DNA from 3 places in the Nocardioides coralli genome. Region 3 is predicted to be linked to each of the others. Evidence: predicted binding sites of a transcription regulator. Region 3 holds the regulator's gene; each other region holds the start of a gene.
The links. The regulator LexA, encoded in region 3, represses DNA repair genes until DNA is damaged. The targets are predictions, from matches to a motif close to TCGAACANNTGTTCGA.

Region 1 (6,641 bases), 950 kb from region 3:
GCAGCGAGCTCGACGCGTGCGACGCCCTGGTGCTGCCCGGCGGTGAGTCGACCACGATGGCCAAGCTGGCGCGCACCTTCGACCTCTTCGAACCGATCCGCCGCCGGATCGCCACGGGGATGCCGGTGCTCGGGACGTGCGCCGGCATGATCCTGCTGGGCGACCGGATCGCGGACGGCGCCCCGGGGCAGGAGACCTTCGGTGGCCTCGACGCGACCGTCCGGCGCAACGCCTTCGGGCGCCAGGTCGACTCCTTCGAGGGCGACCTGCGGTTCGCCGGGATGGCCGACCCGGTCCACGCCGTCTTCATCCGCGCCCCCTGGGTGGAGGATCCGGGACCGTCGGTCGAGGTACTGGCGCGCGTGGCCGAGGGACCCGCCGCGGGTAGGATCGTCGCGGTCCGGCAGGGCAGCGTTCTGGCGACGTCCTTCCACCCCGAGTGGGGCGGGGACGACCGGGTGCACCGGCTGCTCGTGGACCAGATCCGAGACTCGACGCAGGAGTAGATGGGAAGCGCATGTCCGGCCACTCCAAATGGGCGACCACCAAGCACAAGAAGGCCGCCATCGACGCCAAGCGCGGCAAGCTCTTCGCCAAGCTGATCAAGAACGTCGAGGTCGCGGCGCGGATGGGCGGCGGCGACCCGGCCGGCAACCCGACCCTCTACGACGCCATCCAGAAGGCCAAGAAGTCCTCGGTCCCCAACGACAACATCGACCGCGCCGTCAAGCGTGGCTCAGGTGCCGAGGCGGGGGGCGCCGACTACCAGACGATCATGTACGAGGGCTACGGGCCCTCGGGCGTCGCGATGCTCATCGAGTGCCTCACCGACAACCGCAACCGGGCAGCCATGGAGGTCCGCACCGCCATGACCCGCAACGGGGGGTCGCTGGCCGACCCGGGCTCGGTGTCGTTCCTCTTCAACCGCAAGGGCGTCGTCGTGGTGCCGCGCGACCAGGAAGGCCGCACCGTCACCGAGGACGACGTCCTCGAGGCCGCGCTCGACGCCGGTGCCGAGGAGGTCGAGGTCGAGGGGGAGCAGTACGTCGTCACCTCCGAGGCCGGCGACCTGGTCGGCGTCCGCACCGCCCTGCAGGCGGCCGGCCTCGACTACGACTCGGCGGAGGCGGAGTTCGTGCCCGACCTCAAGGTGCAGCTCGACAAGGAGGCCGCGGCGAAGGTGTTCCGCCTCATCGACGTGCTCGACGACCTCGACGACGTGCAGAACATCTTCGCCAACTTCGACGTCTCCGACGAGGTGATGGCCGAGCTCGACGCCTGAGGCGCCGAGCCCGGCCAGCGGGATCAGCCGCTACTGCTCGTAGACCACCACGACCGACGGTCGCGGGTAGCCGTTGCGGTCGGGCCACGTGCTCGACTGGTTCTCGAAGGTGGCGCCGTTGGTCTCCCCGGGGTGCTGCGGAGCGATGAACACCGAGCGCTGGTCGTCGGTGATGAACGGGCCGCACGCCTCCGCGCCGTACGGCACGGTGAGGAACTGCTGCACGTGGCCACGGTGGGGTCCCTCCGTCGGCACCCGGAACAGTCCGTCGTTGGAGCCCAGGGCGTTGCCGTCCGTGGAGATCCACAGGTTGCCCGCCGCGTCGAAGGCGACGTTGTCGGGGCAGCTGATCGGGCTGACGCGATCCTTCGGGAAGCCGGCGAAGTAGGTCTCCGGGGCCCGGGGGTCACCGCACACGAGCATCAGCCGCCAGAAGAAGTTCCGGCTGGCGTGGTTCCCGTTGGCGGGCTCCATCTCGAGGACGTAGCCGTTGCGGTTGCCGTTCTGCACGACCAGCGGTGCGCCCAGCGAGGCTCGGGTGCGCGACTGCCACAGCGGGTTCGCCTCGTCGGTCTCGGCCTCGGTGTCGCGCTGGGAGTTGTTGGTGAGCGCGCAGTAGACGTTGCCGTTGACGGGGTTGACCTCGATGTCCTCGGGCCGGTCCATCTTGGTCGGCGACACCGTGTCGGCCGCCAGACGGGTGTCAAGCAGCACCTCCGCGACGGACATGCCCTCGACGAAGGACTCGGTGTCGCTCGTGAGCGGGATCCACGTGCCCGAGCCGTCGAACTGCTCGTCCTCGCGACCGTCGCCGCGGAACCGCGCCACGTACAGCGTCCCGGTGGTGAGCAGCCGCATGTTGCGCCGCCGTGCCCGCGCGTCCCGGCCACGGTCGATGGTCCCGGCGGAGACGAACTTGTAGATGTAGTCGAACCGCTCGTCGTCGCCCATGTAGGCCACGACCTGGCCGTTGTCGGCGACCGTCACGTTGGCACCCTCGTGCTTGAAGCGCCCGAGCATCGTGTGCTTGCGCGGTGTCGAGTCGGGGTCGAACGGGTCGACCTCCACGATCCAGCCGAAGCGGAACGGCTCGTGCGGCTCCCGGCTCAGGTCGAAGCGGTCGTCGACGGTGTCCCAGCGCCGCGCGGAGACGCCGCTGACGCCGTACCGGTCGTAGGAGGCGGTGTAGCGCGGGTCGCGGGCGCCCGAGGCGTGGAAGTACTGGTTGAAGTTCTCCTCACCGGAGAGCACCGTGCCCCACGGGGTGAGCCCACCGGCACAGTTGTTGAGCGTCCCCTTCACCATCCGGCCGGTGGGGTCGGCCGAGGTCTGGAGCCGCTCGTGGCCCGCGGCGGGGCCGACCAGCCGGAAGTCGGACTGGGTGTGCAGGCGCCGGTTGAGGGGGGACCGGCCCGGGACCCGGCGTACCCACGAGCCACGCTTCCTGCCGCGGCGCAGCTCGACGACCGACATGCCGTGCGAGGCCATCGCGACCCGCTTCACGAGCTCGGAATCGGTCCCGGTGGGGAACATGAGGTTCTCGTCGGTGTACTCGTGGTTGGCCACGAGGACGGCGCCGTTCTTCCTGGTGGGGTGCGGCAGCACGCCGACGTAGTCGTTGTTGTAGCCGAACTGCTGGGTCGCCGCCTCCGGCGTCTGGTTCCGGACGTCGAAAGCCGGGGCGCCCCGGAGCACCTTGTCGCCCCACCGGATGACGACGTCGGCCTCGAAGCCGCGCGGCACCGTGACGTCGTCGAAGTCGTTGGGCTCCACCGGGCGGAAGCGCCAGGTGCCGGCGGTGCTGCCGGCCACGGCGGCCGCCGCCAGGGGAGTGCCCGTGGCCACGCCGGCGACGGTGAGGGCTCCCGCGCCGGCGCCCACCTTGAGGAACGAGCGCCGGGCCAGCGCCTGCTCGGCGATGGTGCGGAACTCGGGGTTGTCGCTGGTGTTGGGCACCGGCTGGTCGCAGGCGTTGCCGCAGCGGTACAGGCAGGTGAGGTGGCTGCGCGACCCGTGCCGGTTCTCCGTGATCAGCGGCAGGAGCGGACGAGGGGGGGTGACGGTCATCGGACCTCCGAGTGAGCAGTGCTACGTAGGGGCATCGAAGCCTGCTCGGGGGCGTTCCCGGCGTCCCGTGGGTGAACGGGAGGTGAAGGACGCCCGGGCGCTCGTCGTCCGCGTGTCGTGCCCGGGCGCGGCGGCGAGGACGTCTAGCGTGGTTGCGAACAGGTGTTCGGACGACGACGGGAGTGACGCGTGCGCGTGCTCGGGATCGACCCCGGTCTCACCCGCTGTGGCATGGGCGTGGTCGAGGGCTCGGTGGGCCGGCCGTTGCGGCTGGTCGACGTCAACGTGCTGCGCACCAGCGCCGGGCTGCCCGTCGCCGAGCGGCTGGTGACCATCGAGCGCGGCATCGACGCCTGGCTCGACGACCACGCCCCCGACGCGGTGGCGGTGGAGCGGGTCTTCGCCCGGTCCGACTCCAGCACGATCATGGGCACCGCACAGGCCAGTGGGATCGCCCTGGTCGCGGCCGCTCGGCGCGGCCTTCCCGTGGCGACCTACACCCCCAGCGAGGTGAAGGCCGCGGTCTCGGGCAGCGGTCGGGCCGGGAAGGCGCAGGTGGGTGCCATGGTGACCCGCATCCTGCGGCTCGACGCCCCGCCGAAGCCGGCCGACGCGGCCGACGCGCTCGCGCTCGCCGTCACCCACGTGTGGCGAGGTGGCGCCCAGGCCCGGATCGAGGCTGCCCTCGTGGCACGCTCCGGCCAGGCACGACCACCGAAGGGAGTCGCATGATCGCGTTCGTACGGGGCCAGGTGGCTGCCGTGGGCCTCACGTCCGCGGTCGTCGAGGTCGGGGGCGTCGGGCTCGAGCTCGTGTGCACACCCGGCACGCTCGCCACGCTGCGACCGGGGCAGTCGACCACGCTGCCGACCAGCATGGTCGTCCGCGAGGACTCCCTGACGCTGTTCGGCTTCCTCGACGACGACGAGCGCACGACCTTCGAGCTCGTGCAGACTGCCTCCGGGGTGGGGCCCAAGCTGGCGCAGGCCATGCTGGCGGTCCTCAGCCCCGACGACCTGCGTCGCGCCGTGGCGGGCGAGGACGTGAAGACGCTCACCCGGGTCCCGGGTATCGGTCAGAAGGGGGCGCAGCGGATCATCCTCGAGCTCAAGGACCGCATCGGCGCCCCCGTCGGGTCGGGTCACGGACCCGCGCCGACGGCCTCGGGTCCGGACTGGCGCGGCCAGGTCCAGCAGGGACTCGTCGGTCTCGGCTGGTCGGCGAAGGAGGCCGACAAGGCGATCGAGTCCGTGGCCGACCAGGCAGGTGACGCACCCGACGTGGGCGGCCTCCTCCGGGCCGCCCTGCGGACCCTGAGCAAGGCGTGACGGAGCAGCCCGTGGATCACCTGGACGCCGCCGAGGAGGCCCACCTCCGCTCGCTCACCGCGGCGGAGGCCGACGGCGACGAGCGCGCCGTCGAGGCCGCGCTGCGGCCCCGCACGCTCGACGAGGTGATCGGCCAGGGGCGGGTGCGGGCCCAGCTGGGTCTCGTCCTCGAGGCCGCACGGCAGCGTGGCCGCGCGCCCGACCACGTCCTGCTCTCCGGCCCTCCCGGACTCGGCAAGACCACCCTCGCGATGATCATCGCCGCGGAGATGTCAGCGCCGCTGCGGCTCACCAGCGGCCCTGCCATCACCCATGCCGGCGACCTCGCAGCCATCCTCTCGGGCATGAACGAGGGCGACGTGCTCTTCGTCGACGAGATCCACCGCATGTCCCGTCCGGCCGAGGAGATGCTCTACCTCGCCATGGAGGACTTCCGGGTCGACGTGGTGATCGGCAAGGGCCCCGGGGCCACCGCGATCCCGCTGGAGATCCCGCCCTTCACCCTCGTCGGGGCGACGACTCGTGCCGGGCTGCTGCCGGGGCCCCTGCGTGACCGGTTCGGCTTCACCGGCCACCTGGAGTTCTACGACGCCGAGGAGCTGGAGCTCATCGTGCGGCGGTCCGCCGGGCTGCTCGACGTCCACTTCACCGACGAGGGCGCCGCCGAGATCGCCTCCCGCTCCCGCGGCACGCCCCGCATCGCCAACCGGCTGCTGCGCCGCGTCCGTGACTACGCCCAGGTGCGCGCCGACGGCGTGGTCACCCTCGACGTGGCCGGCAAGGCCCTCGACCTCTACGAGGTGGACGCCTCGGGCCTGGACCGGCTCGACCGTTCCGTCCTCGACGCGCTGTGCCGACGGTTCGGCGGGGGACCTGTCGGCATCTCCACGCTCGCCGTCGCCGTCGGCGAGGAGCGCGAGACGGTGGAGGAGGTCGCCGAGCCCTTCCTGGTCCGCAACGGCCTGCTGGCCCGGACGCCGCGGGGCCGGGTCGCCACGGCTGCGGCCTGGCAGCACCTCGGGATGGACGCGCCGCCGCCCTCCGAACCGACCCTGTTCGAGGACTGAGGGCCGGTCGTTAGACTCGCCCATCGGTCGGCGAGTCCCGACCACCCCCGAAGTTCACCACTGTCGAAGAAGGTCGTGTCGTGGAGCAGTTCGTCTCCCTGTTGCCCCTGATCGGTATCGCCCTGCTGTTCTGGCTGCTGATCATCCGCCCCGCCTCCCGCCGCCAGAAGGCGCTCTCCCGGCTCCAAGCCAGCCTCGAGCCCGGCAACCGGGTCATGATGAGCTCCGGCATCTACGGCACCGTCGAGCAGATCGACGACGACCGGGTGCACCTGCGGGTCGCCGACGGCGTGACGCTGCAAGTGGCGCGCGGCGCGATCAACACCGTCGTGCCCGCCGACTCGACCGGGACGGTCGACCCGCAGTGAGCGATGCGGTGACCGCGGCGAGCGAGGCGCTCCAGCGGCTCGTGGTCGACGTCCCCGACTTCCCCGAGGCCGGGGTGGTCTTCAAGGACATCAGCAGGATGCTGGCCGACCACGACGCCTTCACCGCGGTCATCGAGGCCCTCGCCGCGGCCGGTCGCGACGAGGCCGGCGCCGTCGTGGTCGACAAGGTCGTGGGCATGGAGGCCCGCGGCTTCATCCTCGCCGCACCAGTCGCCCTCGCGCTGGGGTGCGGCTTCGTGCCGGTGCGCAAGGCCGGCAAGCTGCCCCGCGAGACCCACGCCGTGTCCTACTCCCTCGAGTACGGCGAGGCCACGCTCGAGCTCCACACCGACGCCATCGCGCCGGGGGAGCGGGTGCTGCTGGTCGACGACGTGCTGGCCACGGGCGGCACCGTCGGGGCCACCACCGAGCTGGTCGGGCTGTGCGGCGGTACCAACCACGCCGTGGCGGTCCTCATCGAGATCGGCTTCCTCGACGGCCGCGCCGCCGCCGGCGACGTACCCGTCCA
Region 2 (6,641 bases), 1.6 Mb from region 3:
CCCGGCCCGGCCCGGCCACGGCTGCCCGGACGGGGCGGGGAACGGGCAGGTCATCCGGGGCTCCCGGGGCTGGTGTGCCACAGCTTGCGAGCCATGTCGGTGAGGGGACCCTTGACGGGGTCGCCGGCCGGCTTGATGTCGGCGTAGGGCGACATCTGGAAACCGCTGCTGTGGACCAGCACCCGCCGCTGCGCGGGGTGCACGAACCCCTCCGGAACGGTGGCGATGGCCTCGTGGACCGCGTCGATCCCGTCCCGCTGCCACAGGTCGTGGAGGGCAGGCAGCTCCCAGGCACCGGTCGCCCGCAGCGACACCCCGCGGTAGCCGGTCCGGCGCAGCTCGCCGCGCACCACCAGCAACCAGGAGCCGAACACCGTGGCGGCGTAGGGACCCTGGGCGTCCTCGAAGAAGGTCGCGTCGACCGGGCCGGTGGCGTCGTCGAGGGTCAGGAACACCACCCGGCGCCCGGACCGGACCGGGGGCGTCTGGGTGGCGACCTTGACCCCGGCGACCAGCAGCTCGGCCTTGCTGCGCCGCTGGAGCAGGTCACGGCTGCGGGTGACGCCGAGCTCGTCGAGGAACCCGGCGTAGCGGTCGACGACGTGGCTGCTGACGTCGAGGCCGAGGATCTCCAGCTCGGCGCGGAGCCGTTCCTCGGCGGTCATCTCCGGCAGCCCCGACACCTCCAGACCGGACACCTCACCCTCCCCCGGCCGGTCGTCGAGGTCGAGGGTGAGCTGGACGGAGTCGACCGGCGCCGCCGGCGGGGTCGCCCGCGACTGCGCGCTGGCGCGGGCCCACACCCCGCCGTGGGCGAGCGCGTGCCGCTCGGTCGGGGGTGCAGCCGCGCGGTCGAGCGGGTCGGTGCTGTTGCGGCCGGCGGCCGCCGGGACCGGCTCGGTGCGGGACGGCGTCAGCCGGCGCCGGGAGCCGAGGCCGCGCCCGCGCGCGGCGCGGTCGAGGGACCGGGCGTGGCGGTCGAGCTCGGTCACCTGCAGCAGCAGGTCACGGCGGGTGGGGCCGGCCGAGGGGGCCGTGGGCGTCCCGATGTCGTAGAGCCGGTCGAAACCGCCGGTGAGCACCAGCCGCTCGACCACCGGCCGGGAGACCCTGGCGCGGTGCCAGAAGTCGGTCAGGGAGTGGAAGGGGCGGCTGGCCAGGATCCGGGCCACCTCGGTGTCGCTGATCCCCTTCACCTCGGACAGTGCGAGCCGGATGGCGTGGGTGGTCTCGACAGCCCCCTCCCCCGGGTCGCCGGGCACCGGCTCCACGAGGTGCTCGCGGCCGCTGGCGTTGACGTCGATCCCGAGCACGGGGATGCCGCACTGGCGGGCGTCGTCGAGGATCAGCCGCTTGGGGTACATGCCGGGGTCGTGGGTGAGCACCCCGGCCAGGAAGTGGGCGGGCCAGTGGGCCTTGAGCCAGGCGGACTGGAAGGTCGGCAGCGCGAACGCCGCGGCGTGGGCCTTGCAGAACCCGAAGCTCGCGAACGCCGCCAGCACCTCCCAGACCCGGTCGACGACCGGCAGCGGGTAACCGCGGCCCAGCGCCCGGGGGTAGAACCACAGCTTCGTCTCGGCCATGCCGTCGACGTCACCGAGCGCCCGGCGCTTCTCGTCGGCCTCGGCGTAGGAGATGCCGGCGAAGAGGGCGATCATCTCGATCACCTGCTCGTGGAAGACCACCACGCCGTGGGTGCCCTCGAGGATCGGCCGCAGGTCGTCGTGGAGGTAGGCGACCTCCGCCCAGCCCTGCTTGACCTCCAGGTAGGGGGTGATCATGTCGCTCTTGACCGGCCCCGGCCGGAACAGCGAGATGTCGGTGATGATCTCGGAGAACGACTCGATGCCGGACTTGCCGACCAGCTCGCGCTGGCCGGGCGACTCGATCTGGAAGACACCGAGGGTCCTGGCCTCGCTGATCATCCGGTAGGTGTCGGGGTCGTCGAAGGGCACCTGGGCCTCGTCGTCGAGGTCGATCCGCTGCCCGTCGACCCGCTCGATCTCGGCCACGGCGTGGGCCATCGCCGACTGCATCCGGATGCCGAGCACGTCGAGCTTGAGCAGCCCGAGCTCCTCGACGTCGTCCTTGTCGAACTGGCTCATCGGGAAGCCGGCGAAGGAGGCCTCGACGGGGGTCCGGTCGAGCAGGGTGGTGTCGGAGAGCAGCACCCCGCACGGGTGCATCGCGATGTGGCGGGGCAGCCCGTCGAGCCGCTCGACCAGACCGAAGAACAGGTCGAGCCGCGCATCGGTCAGGCCGCTGGCCGCCAGCTCCGGCAGGTCGCGCAGCGCAAGCCGCGCGTCGCGGGCCCGGATGTGGGGGAACGCCTTGGCGATGGCATCGACCTCGCCGGGTGGCATCCCGAGTGCGGCGCCGACGTCACGCACGGCGTGGCGCACCCGGTAGGTGTCCATCATCGACACGCAGACGCAGCGCTCGCCGCCGTAGCGGTCGAGGATCGCCTCGTAGACCTCCAGCCGGCGGGCGGACTCCACGTCGAGGTCGACGTCGGGCAGGGACCCGCGCAGCGGCGAGAGGAACCGCTCGAAGAGCAGGTCGTGGCGGAGCGGGTCGACCCCGGAGACACCGAGCAGGTAGTTGACCAGGCTCCCGGCACCGGAGCCCCGGGCGGCGCACCGCACCCCCATCTCGCGGACCAGGTCGGTGATGTCGCCGACGGTGAGGAAGTAGGAGGCGTAGCCCAGGCCGCGGACGATCTCCAGCTCGTCGTCGAGCCGCTTCCAGATCCGCTGCCGCGGCGCGGAGCCGTAGCGACGGCCGATGCCCGCCTCGCAGCGCTGGCGCAGCAGCGCGTCGGCCGGATCACCCCCCACCGCGCCCCCCTGCCGGTCGAGCCGGTCGAGCCCGCCGGCGACCTCGAGCTCGGGCAGGTGGACCTCGCCGATCCCGAGGTCGCCCCGGGGGTCGAGGGCGCACCGGTCGGCGACGGCCCGGGTCGCGGCCAGCAGCCGGCGTGCCTCGCGCTCGCTGTCGGCAGCCAGGCCGCTCATCCGGCAGACCTCCTCGGCGACCTCGGCCATCTGCTTGCCGGACTTGAGGAAGCCCTCGGCGTTGCCCCGGTCGAGGTGGCGCCGGTCGAGGGCGACCAGCCGGCGGGCCGCGTCGAGCACGTCGACGGTCGGGGCGTCGGTCCGGTCGGCGTAGCGGACCGCGTTGGTGAGCACCGTCCCCAGCCCCGCCTGCCGTGCCAGGCCGGCCATCCGGGCGGCGTGGACGGTGGTGCCCGGACCCCAACCACCCTCGCGGCCGGGGAGCCGGTGGGAGACCAGCTCGAGCAGCAGGTTGGCGGTCGGGACCACCTCCCGCCACGGCGCGAGCGCGGCCAGCGCGAGGTCGTCGCGACGGCGGGTCACCGCGGCACCGACCGGTGATCCCGGTCCGAGCAGCACCACCACGTCGCCACTCCCGAGGTAGGGAGCCAGCAGGTCGAGGGTGGCCACCGGACGGCCCCGTTCGCCGGCGAGGTGGACCGCCGAGAGCAGTCGGCAGATCGCCGCCCACCCGGCCCGGCCGCCGCCGGGACCACCCGCGTGGGCCAGCAACGTCACCCGGGGCAGGCCCCCGCGGTCACCGGGCAGGTCGCGGAACGCGCCGCCCCTGACCGGCGTCCGTGACCGGCTCGTCGGACGTGGGCTGTCCCCGGGATCGAGCGCCAGCTCGACGCCGAGCACCGGTCGGATGCCCGCGGACCGACAGGCCGTCGCGAACTTGACCGCGCCGTAGGTGCCGTCGCGGTCGGTGAGGGCCAGGGTGTCCATCTCCTGCTCCGCGGCCCGCTCGACCAGGGCGTGGGGGTGGGACGCGCCGTACTGCAGGGAGTAGCCGGAGGCGACGTGGAGATGGACGAAAGGCTCAGGCGACACCGGTCCGCCCGCCGGCGACCACGGTGATCCACCCCGGCAGCGCCGGGTGCGGGACCAGCCCGAGGCTCTGCTCGACCACGTGGAGGAACCGGTCGGCGTCGCGGAGCAGGTCGTCGGCCTCCCGCTCGGTGACCGCCCGGGTCGAGCCCGCCTCGGCCGCGGCCCGCTTCGCGGCACCGGCGGCGAAGAACCGCGCCCACTCCTCCAGCTCGGGGGCGACCTCCGCGAGCAGCACCCAGGCGTTGCGCTGCTGGCGTCGCCGCCCGGCGGCCGGTCGGGCACGGGCGGCCAGCAACGCGGCGGCCGCCCGCAGCGCCGCCACGTGGGCGCAGGCGTAACGGGTGGGGACGTCGGGGGCGGTGATCGCCTCCTGCAGCGAGGCTGCAGCCCGGTCGAGGTAGGCGTGGGTGGTGGCGGGGAGCCCGACCGGGGTGGTGGGCTGCGACGCCGAGGGGTGGGAGACGTGGTCGTGAGGTCGCATCGTGACCGGCCCTCAGTCGACGCAGCCGACGAGCTGCCAGCTGCCGACGGTCCAGTCGAAGGAGAGGTCGAAGACCCCGGCGTCCGCGCCCGGGTCGGGTCCACGGCCGGCCTCGACCCGCCACAGCTCCCGCTCCCCCAGCAGGTCGGCGGGTGGCGCGACCCCCGCCTCGACGTGCCCGACCTGCCCGACGTGCCCGACCTGCCCGACGTGCCCGAGGTGCTCGGCGGGCCCGTCGGACCCGATCACCGCCCGGACGCCGGCCGCCTGCCACCAGGGACCGGTCTCCACCCAGCGGGCCAGCACCGACCGCACCTTCCACAAGCGTCCGTGCCAGAGGAACTGCTCGGGTCCCTCGCCACGATGGGCCGGGCCCTCCACCCAGCCCCGGCGCACCTCCACAGGGTCGTCGTACCGCCTCACCGTCGTGCTCCTCCCGGTGTCGTCGACCCCTCGACCCCGCACGGACAGCGACCTGGTGGTCCACCCGGCGGGGGCGGGGGTCGAGGTCGCCCCCACCGGGTCATCGAACATGTGTTCGAACAAGACCACGGTACACCGCCGGACCGACCTCCCGTCAAGGGTTCGTCGGCGAGCCGGGGTCAGGCCGGGATCAGGCCGGATCAGGCCGGATCAGGAAGGGCGGGAGGGGTGGTCGTGCTGGTCGGCGAGCGCGGCTCCCCGCACCCACTCGGCGGTGTCGCGCTGCACCAGGAACCAGGCGAGGGCCAGGTCGAGCACCGCCGCCAGGACGACCAGCGACAGGAACGGCGTCGGCGGGTCCGCGCGATAGACGACGTAGGCACCGAAGAGGTGCGAGGCCGCCAGGGCGACCAGGGACCACCGGGCCCAGCCGTGACCCTCGCGGAACAGCACCGCCAGCACCCAGGCCAGCAGCGCGTAGACGAGGAAGGACACCACGGCCACGGGGACGAACGCCGGGACCGAGATCACGCTGTCGCGCAGCGCCTCGAGACCGCCTTCCTCGACGATCGCCCGGGCGGTGGCGTTGGACTCGACCCAGGCACGCAGCAGGTCGTCACGGAGCAGGACGGTCAGCAGGGTGGCGAAGGCGCTGAGTGCCACCAGCAACCACTGCACCCGGACCGCGTTGCTCACCGAGCTCGGCCGCTGCCGCCCCATCCACGTCTCCTTCTCCCCCGGTCGACCTCGTCGGGCCGGTCCCCGGCCCGACATCCCCTGGCCCGACATCCCCTGGCCCGACATCCTTGGGGGCCCCGCGCCGTCGCTGGCTAGGGTCCGCAGTATGCCGTCCACCGAGCACCCCGCGATCACCCGCTTCCGCGAGGAGCACCAGCGGCGCGGCGGCGCCGGCGAGATCGTGCTGCTGCCCGAGTCGGTCCACACCGCCGCCCTGGCCGCCGAGGCCCTCGGCTGCGAGGTGGGCGCGATCGCCAACAGCCTGCTGTTCAGGACCGGTCTCGACGACCACGGTAACCCGGTGCTGATCCTCACCTCCGGCGCGCACCGCGTCGACGTGGCGGCCACGGCCGCCCGGATCGGTGCCGGCGAGCTCGCCCGGGCCGACAAGGACTTCGTCCGGCTCCACACCGGCCAGGTCATCGGCGGCGTGTCGCCCATCGGCCACCCCTCCCCGGTCCCGACCTACCTCGACCGCTGGCTGAGCCGCCACCCCGTGGTGTGGGCGGCGGCCGGGCACCCGGCGGCCGTCTTCTCCACGACGTACGACGAGCTGCTCGCCCTCACCGGCGCCACCGAGGTCGACGTCGACTGACCGCGGGCGGCGTCGCCGCGGCGTCCCTATGATCGGGGCGTGGACGCCCTCCCCCTCGCCTTCTCCACCGGCTGGGCCAGCGGCGTCAACGCCTACCTCGTGGTGCTGTTCCTCGGGCTGGCCGACCGGACGGGCTACCTCGAGCAGGTCCCCGACGTCCTCGGCTCCTGGCCAGTGCTGCTGGCGGCCGGGGTCCTCTACGCCTTGGAGTTCGTCGCCGACAAGATCCCCTACCTCGACTCGACGTGGGACGCCGTGCCGACCGCGATCCGACCAACCGCGGGGGCGGTCATCGGCGTGCTGCTGGCCGGCGAGGCCTCCTCTCTCGAGCAGGCGGTCCTCGGCGTGGTCGGCGGTGGCACCGCCCTCCTCTCGCACCTGGTGAAGGCCGGCAGCCGCCTGGCGATCAACACCTCCCCCGAGCCGGTCTCCAACGTCGCGGCCAGCATCGGGGAGGACCTGGCGGTGCTCGGGGTGGTCTGGTTCGCGATCGAGAACCCGCGGGCGGCGGCGGCGA
Region 3 (6,641 bases):
TCAGCCTCACGGTGTCCTCGGGCAGCTGCGCCATCGACAGCGGCGCGATCATCACCGAGTTGCCGATCAGCTTCCACTGGGCGCTGTCGCGGACGACGGAGTCCTTGAGCCAGGCCATCTGCTGCACCCCGGTGATGGTGCGGTCGGGGTCGTCGGCCTCGGCCTGCACCTGCGGCGCCGGGAACGGCGCTGCGGTCTCGACCATCTTGTCCCGGTAGGTCCGCAGGTCGAGCATGGAGATCTCCGCGAGGGCCCCCCAGCGCAGCCGGCGGAAGAGCCGGGACCCGTCGCGCAGGTCGGCGGTGCCGTTCATCCGCACCGGCATCCACTCGTCGTAGGCCCGGTGGGCCCGGGCGCGACGCCGCCGGTAGCCACCCTCGCCCTCGTCGTGGTTCTCGGCGCCGTCCTTCCAGCTGTCGTTGGTGACCTCGTGGTCGTCCCAGGTCACCACGAACGGCACCCGGGCGTGCAGGGCCGCGAGGTGCGGGTCGCTCTTGTGCAGCGCGTGGCGCTGCCGGTAGTCGCCGAGGCTGACGATCTCGTGGGCCGGGTGGTGCTGGCGCACGGCCGACTCGTCGGCGCCGTACTCGTAGAGGTAGTCGCCGAGGTGGAGCACCGCATCGAGGTCGTCTCGGTCGGCGAGGTGGCGGTACGCCGCGAAGTGGCCCGCCTCCCAGTGGGAGCACGAGACGACGCCGACCCGGAGCCGCTCGGCCGCGGCGCCGTCGGCCGGGGCGGTGCGGGTGCGGCCGACCGGGCTGCGCACGCCGTCCCAGGTGAACCGGTAGAAGTACCAGGTGTCGGGGTCGAGCCCGGTCACGTCGACCTTGACGGTGTGGTCGCGGCCCCGGCCAGTGGCGAACGTGCCGCTGCGGACGACGTCGCGGAACCTCGGGTCGGTGGCGACCTCCCAGCCGACCTCGATCCGCGGGCCGCGGCCGCTGCCGGGGGTGGCCTGCGCGGTCGGGGTGACGCGGGTCCAGATCAGGACGGCGTCGGGGAGCGGGTCGCCGGAGGCGACACCGTGGGCGAAGACGCGGTCGCGGCGGCCGCCGCGACGGGCCGCGGCGGTCGTGGGCAGGCCGACGGCCGAGACGCCGGCGGCGGTCGCGCCGGTCGCGAGGACGGTGCGGCGGGGCAGGGCGGGAGTGCTCACGTGAGGTTCCAACGACGGGCCGGCTGCCCGGTGACGCGTGACGCTGACGACGTCACCGACCGTTCACGGCGCATTCACGCGGGCGGCTACGTCGCGGGCCGCACCAGCCCGGACTCGTAGGCGAGCACGACCGCCTGCACGCGGTCGCGGACGCCGAGCTTCATCAGCACCCGGGCGACGTGGGTCTTCACGGTGTTCTCGGAGACGAACAGCTCGCCGGCGATCTCGGCGTTGGAACGGCCCCGGGCGACCAGCCGCAGCACCTCCTGCTCCCGCTCGGTCAGGGCGCCCAGGTCGACCGTGCTGCGCGGGGCCCGCTGGGAGAACTCCGCGATGAGGCGCCGGGTGACCGACGGCGCGAAGAGCGAGCCACCCTCGGCCACGACCCGGATCGCGGTCACGAGCCGCTCCTCGGGCGCGTCCTTGAGCAGGAAGCCGCTGGCACCGGCCCGCAGCGCGTCGTACACCACTTCGTCGAGGTCGAAGGTCGTCAGCACCAGGACCCGGGGCGGGTCGGGGAGCGCGGTGACGGCGCGGGTCGCCTCGATGCCGTCGACGCCGGGCATCCGGACGTCCATGAGGACGACGTCGGGGGCGAGCTCGGCACAGGCGTCGATCGCGGCCCGACCGTCGGCGGCCTCGCCGACCACCTCGAGGTCGGGCTCGGTGCCGAGGATCATCCGCAGGCCGGTGCGCACCAGCGGCTGGTCGTCGGCCAGCAGCACCCGGATCGTCGCGGGGTCGGTCACGTGAGCTCCAGTGCGTAGGGCAGGCGGGCCCGGATCCGGTACCCGCCGTCGGGTCCGGGCCCGGCCTCGACGGCGCCCCCGACCACCGAGACGCGCTCGCGGATCCCGATCAGGCCGTGGCCGCCGCGGGGGGCCCCGAGCGGGCCGGGGATGCCGTCGTCGGACACGGTGACGACCAGCTCGTCCGCGGAGTAGTCGAGCCGCACGGTGGCCCGCGCGTCGGCGGCGTGCTTGAGCACGTTGGTCAGCGCCTCCTGGACGATCCGGTAGGCCGAGAGGTCGACGCCGGGCGGCAGGTCGCGCCGGGTGCCGGTGACCTCGACGTCGACGGGTACGCCGCTGTCGCGGACGTGGTCGACGAGCCGGTCGAGGTGGGCCAGCGAGGGCTGCGGCGCCCGGTCGCCGTCGGCGGTGTGCAAGCCGTCGGGCTCGGTGTCGCGGAGGACGGCGAGCAGTCGGCGCATGTCGCCCAGCGCGGCGGCGTTGGTCTGCTCGATCGCGTCCAGGGCCCGGCGTACCGCTTCGGGGTCGGCGTCCATCGCCCGGCGTGCGCCGCGGGCCTGGAGCACGGTGACCGAGATGGCGTGGGCGACCACGTCGTGGAGCTCGCGGGCGATCCGCGCCCGCTCCTCGGCGACCGCCTGCTCCTGCTCCCGGCGGAGCGCCTCGTTCTCCGCGTTGAGCTGGGCCTCACGGTCCTGCCGCAGTCGCAGCGTGAAGCCGGCCGCCCACGGTGCCCCCACGAAGCCGAGCAGGAACGCGATGTCGCCGAGGTCGGTCTGCTGCCACCCACCCTCGCTCTGCACGAACCTCGCCATCACGACCAGCAGCGCCACGCCGCCGAGCCAGGCCTCGACCCCGCGGGCGTGCCGACCCAGTGAGTAGAGGGAGACGAAGAAGGCGATCACCAGGGCGGAGGAGTCGTTGTCGAAGCCCGGCTGCGCGACCGTCAGCAGGTTCAGACCCAGCATCACGAGCACGAACGACGCCAGCGGGCTGCGGCGGCGCAGGGCCAGCGGCAGCGTCATGACCAGCGCCCACAGCACGGCGGTGGCCAGGCCGGCCTCGACCCAGGCGACCACCTCCGCGACGGCGATCATCGCCAGGACCACGGCGAGGACGGCGTCGCCGTACCTCTCGCGGGCGGAGCGCAGGTCCATGACGCCACGGTAGGGCCAGCCGGGCCACCCGGGAGTCACTCCCGAGGATGACCTGCGGGTCACCCGGGCCGTGCCCGACAACCACTCCGCAGCGTGACGACCCGCTAGTGCCCGACGCCGAAGACTGCTGTGCAACCAGCTCCGGACGAGAGGACCCACCATGACCACCCTGACCCGCACCCCGAGCACCACCATCACGACCGGCACCGTCGCCGGAATCGGCGCCGCCACCTGTGCCGTCGCGCTCACCCTGACCACGCTCTTCGCCCACGACTGGGCCGAGGTCGCGACCGTCGCGCCTGTCATCGTCGTCGCCGGCGCGATCGTCTACGGCCTGGTCGTGCCGCGGGCGCTGCGACGGGACAGCCAGGGAGGAGCGGCGCTGGTGCTGGCCGTGCTCGCCGCGCTCGTGGTCGTTCCGGCGTTCTGGAGCGGCTTGCCGCTCGTGCTCGGTGTCGCGGCCATGGTGCTCGGGAACGCCGGCCGACGTTCCCGGGAGGGCGCGGGCACGGCGATCGCCGGGTTGGTGCTGAGCACGCTCGCGGTCCTCTTCTACGGCTGGATCTACGTCAGCGAGGGCCTGCAGGGGATGGCCGGGCTGCCCGGCTGAGAGACGCAGCGACGCCCGGTCCGACCATGGGGGAGCCGGACCGGGCGTCGAGGTGCGCTGCGTCAGACCCGGCGGAGCACCGCCGTGACCTTGCCGAGGATCGTGGCGTGGGTGCCGTCGATCGGCTCGTAGGCCTCGTTGTGGGGGAGCAGCCAGACCTGGCCGCCCTTCTTCTGGAACGTCTTGACGGTGGCCTCGCCGTCGATCATCGCGGCCACGATGTCGCCGTTGTCGGCGGTGGGCTGCTGACGGATCACGACGTAGTCGCCGTGGCAGATCGCGGCGTCGACCATCGAGTCACCGGAGACCTCGAGCAGGAACAGCTGGCCCTCGCCGACGAGCTGCTTGGGCAGCGGGAAGACGTCCTCGACGCGCTCCTCGGCCAGGATCGGGCCACCGGCCGCGATCCGGCCGACCACCGGCACGTTGGTGGCGGTCGGGGCGGCGTCGCCGATGCCGGTCTCGTCAACCGAGCTCTCCTCGAAGCCGCCGAGGCTGCGCCGGGCGGCCATCACCTCGGGCAGGAACACCTCGAGCGCGCGCGGCCGCTTGGGGTCGCGGCGGATGAAGCCCTTCTCCTCCAGCGTCTTGAGCTGGTGGGCGACGCTGCTGGAGCTGGTCAGCCCCACGGCCTCACCGATCTCGCGCATGCTGGGCGGGTAGCCCCGCTTCTCGATCGAGTCCTTGATGGTGGCCAGCACCTTCTGCTGCCGGGGGGTGAGCCCGGTGGCGTCGGGCGGGCCGTCGGGCAGCTCCGAGACCTTCTTCTGCGGCATGAGGGCAGCGTGCCACGCCGCCGCCCGGACTTCAAACACCTGTTCGAACGGCGTGTCGGCTCGGTCACTCCAGCCCGCGGGCGCGGAACGCCGCCTGCGTCCGGTCGCGCACCTGCAGCTTGCCGAGCACCGCCGACACGTGGTTCTGGACCGTCTTGAGGCTGACCCCGAGCTCGCGGGCGATCTCGCCGTTGCCGAGCCCGCGGCCGAGCAGGGCGAGCACCTCCGACTCGCGGGGCGTGAGGGTCTCGGCGAGGCCACCGCCGGTGGCCAACCGGGTGGCGACGCCGGGCCCGAGCACCGCGCCGCCGGCGGCCACGGTGCGGATCGCGGCCAGCACCTCGTCCTGACCGGCTTCCTTGCGCAGGTAGCCGCGGGCGCCGACCCGGAGCGCCGCGACCACGCTGGCGTCGTCGGCGACCATCGTCAGCACGAGCACCGCACACTCCGGCGCGGCCTCGCCGATGCGACGGGTCGCCTCCAGCCCCGGCGTACCCGGCAGGTTGAGGTCCATCAGCACCACGTCGGGCCGGAGCGCGACCGCCTGCGCGACGGCGGCGTCGCCGTCGGCCGCCTCGCCGACGACCTCGACGTCCGGCACGGTGGCGAGCAGGCCGGCGAGCCCGCTGCGGAACAGCGGGTGGTCGTCGACGACGAGGACCCCGATCACGGGCCCACCGCCTCGTGGACCGGGAAGCGGGCGACCACGGTCGTCCCGGCGGTGTCGCTGGTCACCTGCACGCTGCCTCCGATCTCCTGCGCCCGCTCGGCCATGCTGCCCAGCCCGACACCCCGGCCGGGCGCCGCCCCGCCGTGCCCGTCGTCGGCGACGGTGAGGACGAGCTCGGCCGCCTCGACGCACACGCGCACCCGGCAGTGCTCCGCGTGGGCGTGGCGGACCACGTTGGTGAGCGCCTCCTGGGCGACGCGGTACGCCGCGACCTCGACCGCGGCCGGCAGGGCGGGTCGGTCCTCGGGCAGCTCGAGCGCCAGGTCGAGCCCCGCGCCACCGGTGAGCTCGCGGCCCAGCTCCGCGATCGCCCCGGACAGTCCCAGGTCGTCGACCGCCGGCGGCCGGAGGCCCTCGACCACCCGGCGTACCTCCGCGACGGTGTGGCCCAGGCCCTCGCGCAGCAGCTGGAGCTGGGTGTCGGGCGATTGCCCGGCGGCGAGCAGGTTCGCGGCCGCGTCGACGTGCAGCCCGAGCCCGGCGAGGGAGGGGCCCAGCCCGTCGTGGAGGTCGCGGCGCAGCCGCCGGCGCTCCTGCTCGCGGCCGAGCACCAGCTGTTCGCGGGCGTGGCGCAGGGAGTCGACGAGGCCGGCGGTGTGGACGGTGGCGCCGACCTGGTGGGCCAGGTCGAGGAGCAGCGAGCGGTGCACCGGCCGCAGCGGCGACCCAGCCCAGCGGAGCGACCCCACGCCCTGGCCGTACGCCGTGAGCGGTACCGACCCGGTCGTGGCGACCGGCTGGCCGGACGCGGCGAGCACCCGCCCGGACGCGTCGTGGATCTCGGCGCGGGCCAGACCGAGCCCGGTCACGAGCTCGTCGGTGAGCGACCGCAGCAGCGTCGGCGCGTCGGCGGCGTCCGCGAGCCGGCGTCCGGTGTCCGCGAGCACCTCGGCCGGTGTCGACCACCGGCCGTAGGTCAGCCGGTTGACGCCCTGCTGCAGCCAGTCACGCACCGGCGCGAAGGCCACGGCGACGACGCCCGCCCCCGCCCAGGGAAGCCAGGTAGCCCCCCGGTCGTCGAGCACCACGCCGACGCCCGCGACCACGGCGGCGTACACCCCGGCGAGGACGACCGAGAGCGCGACGTAGGTGAGGGTGCGGTTGGCGGCGCGCTGCACGTCGTAGAGCCGGCGCTGGAACATCGCGACCCCGACCGCGACCGGGGTCGGGATCAACACCAGCGCGAACATCCACGGCGCCGCCCACGGCGTCGAGATCACGGGCAGCAGGAGCAGCGGCAGCGAGAACGCGGCGCCGAAGATCGCCACCTGCTGCCGCTCCAGCTCGGCGCCGGTGCGCCAGCGGACCACCAGCGACCGGACGACCACCACCAGCGCGACGAACGTCGCCAGGAGCGAGCCGATCGCGAGCAGGTCGGCGGCGACCCGGGCCGACTCCGGTACGCCGATGGGGTTGTCGACCCCGTCCAGCCGCGACTCCAGCGGCGTCGGGGCTACCAG

Region 1: the regulator LexA is predicted to act here: its motif matches at 3,504-3,519, upstream of ruvC (crossover junction endodeoxyribonuclease RuvC).
Region 2: the regulator LexA is predicted to act here: its motif matches at 4,895-4,910, upstream of K6T13_RS10750 (DUF6504 family protein).

Annotation. Positions count from the first base shown of each region.
Region 1 covers NZ_CP082273.1:1,531,391-1,538,031, forward strand. Annotated here, with positions in the region: gene pdxT (pyridoxal 5'-phosphate synthase glutaminase subunit PdxT) at 1-506, shown strand, start outside; gene K6T13_RS07475 (YebC/PmpR family DNA-binding transcriptional regulator) at 518-1,282, shown strand; gene K6T13_RS07480 (PhoX family protein) at 1,313-3,349, opposite strand; gene ruvC (crossover junction endodeoxyribonuclease RuvC) at 3,539-4,081, shown strand; gene ruvA (Holliday junction branch migration protein RuvA) at 4,078-4,677, shown strand; gene ruvB (Holliday junction branch migration DNA helicase RuvB) at 4,674-5,744, shown strand; gene yajC (preprotein translocase subunit YajC) at 5,825-6,112, shown strand; gene K6T13_RS07505 (adenine phosphoribosyltransferase) at 6,121-6,641, shown strand, end outside.
Region 2 covers NZ_CP082273.1:2,204,799-2,211,439, forward strand. Annotated here, with positions in the region: gene K6T13_RS10740 (DNA polymerase III subunit alpha) at 51-3,887, opposite strand; gene K6T13_RS10745 (SAV_6107 family HEPN domain-containing protein) at 3,877-4,368, opposite strand; gene K6T13_RS10750 (DUF6504 family protein) at 4,381-4,791, opposite strand; gene K6T13_RS10755 (hypothetical protein) at 5,002-5,511, opposite strand; gene K6T13_RS10760 (YbaK/EbsC family protein) at 5,636-6,124, shown strand; gene K6T13_RS10765 (DUF4126 domain-containing protein) at 6,164-6,641, shown strand, end outside.
Region 3 covers NZ_CP082273.1:585,465-592,105, forward strand. Annotated here, with positions in the region: gene K6T13_RS02945 (alkaline phosphatase D family protein) at 1-1,156, opposite strand, end outside; gene K6T13_RS02950 (response regulator) at 1,243-1,905, opposite strand; gene K6T13_RS02955 (sensor histidine kinase) at 1,902-3,065, opposite strand; gene K6T13_RS02960 (hypothetical protein) at 3,226-3,675, shown strand; gene lexA (transcriptional repressor LexA) at 3,738-4,451, opposite strand; gene K6T13_RS02970 (response regulator) at 4,516-5,121, opposite strand; gene K6T13_RS02975 (sensor histidine kinase) at 5,118-6,641, opposite strand, start outside.